Regions from separate parts of the Streptomyces sp. NPDC102441 genome, predicted to be linked through region 2. Evidence: predicted binding sites of a transcription regulator. Region 2 holds the regulator's gene; the other holds the start of a gene.

Region 1 (2,396 bases), on a different contig from region 2:
GCGCTGGGCCTGCACGCGGCGGCAGACCTCCAGGCCGTCGAAGCCGGGAAGCATGATGTCGAGCACCATCAGGTCGGGCTGCCAGGCCTCGGCCGCGTCGACGGCCGCCGGCCCGTCCAGTGCGGTCTGCACCAGGAAGCCCTCGGCCCGCAGCCGGGCGGAAATGGCGTCGACGATTGTTGCGTCGTCCTCTACCACCAGCACCCGGCGCTGAGCCCCGGGGGTGGCCGCGACGCCGTTGTGGGTGGTGTGTGTCTGTTCCATCGCCCCGCCCCTGCCCGTTCTCGCGGAGGCCATTCCCCCGGAGGCACGGTTATCGCTTGTGGATTTCGTCGGTGATCCCTTGTGCCGGTCAGAGCGTAAAGGCACAAGGTGCCTCTCGGCTACGCAGGGTGTTGTCCGTCGTGAAGGTGTTACCCACGGGAAAGGAGACGGATCGGCGGACTTGTGCCGCCCGGTCCATGGTGCGGCAGGGATGTGGATACCGGGTGGGGGTTCAGTCGGTTCGCAGTGCGAGATGGACCACGTCCGGCACACCTCGGGCAACGGCTACTTCTTCGGTCGTTACTGCGTGGAATCCGGCATTCCGCAAGGCTTCGCCGAACTCGGCGGACGGCTGGGCGGACCATACGGCGAGAACTCCACCGGACGTCAGACGTGCCCGGCAGGCCGCGAGACCGGGGGGTGAGTAGAGGTTTCCGTTGTCCTGGGTGACGGTCCAGTCGGGGCCGTTGTCGATGTCCAGGCACAGGGCGTCGTAACGCTCCGTGGCCGTATGGAGATGGGCGACGAGGTCCGTACGGAGGATCTCGGTCCGGGGATCGGCGAGCGCCGCCCCGGAGATCCGGCCGAGCGGCCCGTCGAGGTGCCAGTCCACGATGGCCTGCTCCCGCTCGACGACCGCGATCCGGCCCCAGCGCGGCTCGGCCGCGGCCCGCACCAGCGAGAAGCCGACGCCGAGTCCGCCGATCAGCACCGACGGGTCCGGCCGGCCGTCGGGCAGGGCGGCGAGCGCCGCGTCGATCAGCAGCCGCTCGGAACGCCCGTCGGAGGTGTCCATCAGGAAGCATCCGTTGGCGATGATCTCGAAGTTGTCGCCGTGCTCCCGCAGGACGACTTCGCCGAACGGCCCTTCGCGCCGGTCGAGGACGACGGGGCGGTGGGTGTCTGGGGCGTGCATGGTGCGGTCTCCGGTCTCCGGTCGGCGGCGGGTGGTCCCAGCCGGTCATTGTCCCCCGCCGAGAGCCCCTGGACCAGCGGTTTCCGTGTCCGTCGTGCGGGACCACCGGCAGGTACGGCCGACACCAGGGAATGGGCGTGTTCCTCGGAGTGCTGCCGTAGACGTGCATGTCCGGCTTCTCGCAGGCGGGGGCGGCCGATGTGGGTGATCGCTGAGAGCGAACGTGGCCCGGGGAACATTCGCAGGCTCACAAGCATTGAGTCCACATAGCTCAACTTGCCTGCCGAAGGGGAGATCATGACTACTGAGTCGAATGGGTCGAAGGCGTTCACGTCGGTCGACCTGCCCGTGCTGCCGCTCGACGACGAGGTCGTGCTGCCCGGGATGGTGGTGCCGCTCGACCTCTCGGACGCGGAGGTGCGGGCCGCGGTCGAGGCCGCGCAGGCCGTCGCACGACCCGGAGGCGGCAAGCCCGAGGTGCTGCTCGTGCCGCGCATCGACGGGAACTACACCGGGACCGGCGTCCTGGGCACGGTCGAGCAGGTCGGCCGGCTCTCGGACGGTGACCCGGGTGCCCTCATCAGGGCCCGTGACCGGGTGCGGATCGGCGCCGGGACCAGTGGCCCCGGCAGCGCGCTGTGGGTCGAGGGCACCAGGATCGACGTATCCGTGCCCGACCCTTCCCCAGCCTCGGCTTCGCTCGGCCGGGGAGACCCCAACCCCGGCTCGGCGGCCGAGCTCGCCAAGGAGTACAAGGCGCTCGCCACCAGCTGGCTGAAGAAGCGCGGCGCCTGGCAGGTCGTCGACCGGGTCCAGCAGATCGAGGACATTTCCGCACTCGCCGACAACTCCGGCTACTCGCCCTTCCTGACCATCACCCAGAAGGTGCAGCTGCTGGAGACCGTGGACGCGGTCGACCGTCTGAAGCTGGCCGTCCAGTGGCTCGGTGAGCACCTCGCCGAGCAGGATGTCGCGGAGTCCATCGCGAAGGACGTCCAGGAGGGCGTCGACAAGCAGCAGCGCGAATTCCTGCTGAGGCGTCAGCTCGACGCCGTACGCAAGGAGCTCTCCGAGCTCAACGGCGACCCGGAGGACGAGTCCGACGACTACCGGGCCCGTGTCGAGGCCGCCGACCTGCCGCAGCACGTCCGCGAGGCGGCGCTCAAGGAGGTCGAGAAGCTGGAACGCGCCTCCGACCAGAGCCCCGAGGGCTCCT
Region 2 (2,396 bases):
GCTGTGGAGCCGGGCCTCCCCCCTGCTCGGAGAGGTCCGGTACGACCCGCCGACCAAGGGCATCAGCGGCGTTCAGCGTTCCATAGCGCAACTCCTCGTCGAAGGCCACGTGGACGACTCGATCGCCCGCCGTCTCGGCATGAACGTCCGCACCTGCCGGGCGCACGTCGCGAAACTGTCCGCCACCCTCGGCAGCTCGAGCCGCGCCCAGCTGGGCTATCTGATCGCACGGTCAGGGATCCTGGACCAGGAGTCCTGACCGACAGCTCAACACTCTCCCCGCAGCCACGTATGCGCCACGGTCATCTTGTTGCAGTGCACGAAGTGAGGGGTCGTCAAATCACTACTGATGAGGCAAACCCGGCGCATTCGCACGGCCCGAGAGAACTGTGCGCCGTCGGCCTCCGCCTGTACGGGGAAGCAGTCGTCGCGGGGCGCATCGCCCGCACCGAACTCGTGGCCGCCCCCTGTCTGCTCGACATGGGCCTCGTCCACGCCGAACCGGGCGACACCGCGTGGATGCGCCCCGTCCCCCCGTCCGCCGCCCTGGCCAGCATGCTCCAGCCGATCACCCGCGAGCTGGACGAGCGAGTACAGCTCGCCGCCGCGCTCAGCCGGACACTGACGCCCCTGACCGCCGTCGCCAGCGCGGACCCCGACCTGGCGATAACCGTGCTGGAAGGGAAGCCGGCGATCGAGGCGGCCCTCTACGAGGAGAGCGCCTCCGTCACGGAACAGGTCCTCACCGCGCAGCCGGGCAGCGACCGCCCCCGGCAGGGCATGCAGCGGGGAATCACCAACGCCAGGACCGCCATCGGACGCGGAGCACGGCTACGGCACATCTACCAGCACCCTGCGCGCTACAGCACCACCGTCAGGGACTACCTGGACCAGATCTCCCCCGAGGACCTCCAGGTGCGTACCACCGAGCAGACCGTGGAACGTCTGATCATCTTCGACCGTGCCGTCGCGTTCATCCCCGCGGCTCCGGACCGCCGGTCGGCCCTCCGGATACGGCACCCCGCCCTGGTCTCCTATCTCATCCAGGTCTACGAGGTCCTCTGGGCCCAGGCCACGCCCATCACGCAGCACCTGCCCGCGCCCACCCCGGGCGCCCAGGTCACGGCCGTCCAGCAGAGCATCGCCCGGCTCCTCAGCGAGGGCCACGTCGACGACGTGGTCGCCCGCAGACTGGGCATCAGCGTCCGCACCTGCCGCTCCCACATCGCCAGGCTCATGCAGGCGCTGGGCGCCACCAGCCGGACCCATCTGGGCGTCCTGATCGTGCGGTCCGGCATCGTGGAGACCGCCGCGGCCACACGCGAAGGGCCCGCCGCCGAGTCGTGAGACTCAGGGGCGGGCCCTTCGCGGCCGGCTCAGTCCTTCGGCCGTTTGGGCCGCCAGACCACCAGTGCGCTGGTCTGCTGCACATCCTGGTACGGAACGAGATCACGACGGTAGGAGGCGTGCACCTGGGCCTCGCGCTGCTGCATGGCCACCGCTGCGCCGTCCACGGACGCCGAGAGCTCGGCGACGCGCTGCTGGAGCGCGGCGACCTGGTTCTCCAGCTCGATGATGCGCTTGATGCCGGCGAGGTTGATGCCCTCGTCCTGCGACAACTGCTGCACGGTGCGGAGCAGTTCGATGTCGCGTGCCGAGTAGCGCCGGCCGCGCCCGGCCGTGCGGTCGGGCGAGACCAGGCCGAGGCGGTCGTACTGGCGCAGTGTCTGCGGGTGCAGGCCCGAGAGCTGGGCCGCGATCGAGATCACGTAGACCGGTGATTCCTCGGTCAGCTGGTACGGATTGCGTCGACGGCCGTCCATCTCAAGCTCCCTTCGCAGCCTGGAACAGCTCCGCCCGCGGGTCCTCCCCCGCGGTCGCCTTCCGGTAGGCCTCCAGCGCGTCCTGAGCGTCCGCGCCGAGGTCCGTGGGTACGGAGACCTCGACGGTGACCAGGAGGTCGCCCCGGGTGCCGTCCTTGCGTACGGCACCCTTGCCCCGGGCCCGCATCGTACGTCCGTTGGGCGTACCGGCCGGGAGTTTGAGGGTGACGGGAGGGCCGCCGAGCGTGGGGACCTTCACCTCGCCGCCGAGCGCCGCCTCCGGGAAGGTGACGGGCACGGTGACGGTGAGATTGTCGCCCTTGCGGCCGAAGACCGGGTGGGCGTCGACATGGACGACGACATAGAGGTCGCCGGCCGGACCGCCGCGCTCGCCCGGACTGCCCTTGCCGCGCAGCCTGATCCGCTGGCCGTGGGAGACACCCGCCGGGATCCGCACCTGCATGGTGCGGGCCGACTTCGCCCGGCCGCTGCCCTTGCAGACCTCGCAGGGGTCCTGGGCGATGAGGCCCCGGCCCTTGCAGTCCACGCAGGGATCGGTCAGCGAGAATCCGC

What was found. The regulator HspR, encoded in region 2, represses chaperone genes until heat shock. The targets are predictions, from matches to a motif close to TTGAGNNNNNNNNNCTCAA.
Region 1: lon (endopeptidase La) is a predicted target of HspR. The motif match lies at 1,437-1,455, and genes of this name have one in related genera.

Annotation. Positions count from the first base shown of each region.
Region 1 covers NZ_JBIWKH010000001.1:510,439-512,834, reverse strand. The annotation lists gene ACIREO_RS02375 (response regulator transcription factor) at 1-264, opposite strand, end outside; gene ACIREO_RS02370 (spermidine synthase) at 497-1,180, opposite strand; gene lon (endopeptidase La) at 1,478-2,396, shown strand, end outside.
Region 2 covers NZ_JBIWKH010000017.1:148,241-150,636, reverse strand. The annotation lists gene ACIREO_RS32370 (helix-turn-helix transcriptional regulator) at 1-259, shown strand, start outside; gene ACIREO_RS32365 (LuxR C-terminal-related transcriptional regulator) at 340-1,347, shown strand; gene ACIREO_RS32360 (heat shock protein transcriptional repressor HspR) at 1,377-1,823, opposite strand; gene dnaJ (molecular chaperone DnaJ) at 1,825-2,396, opposite strand, start outside.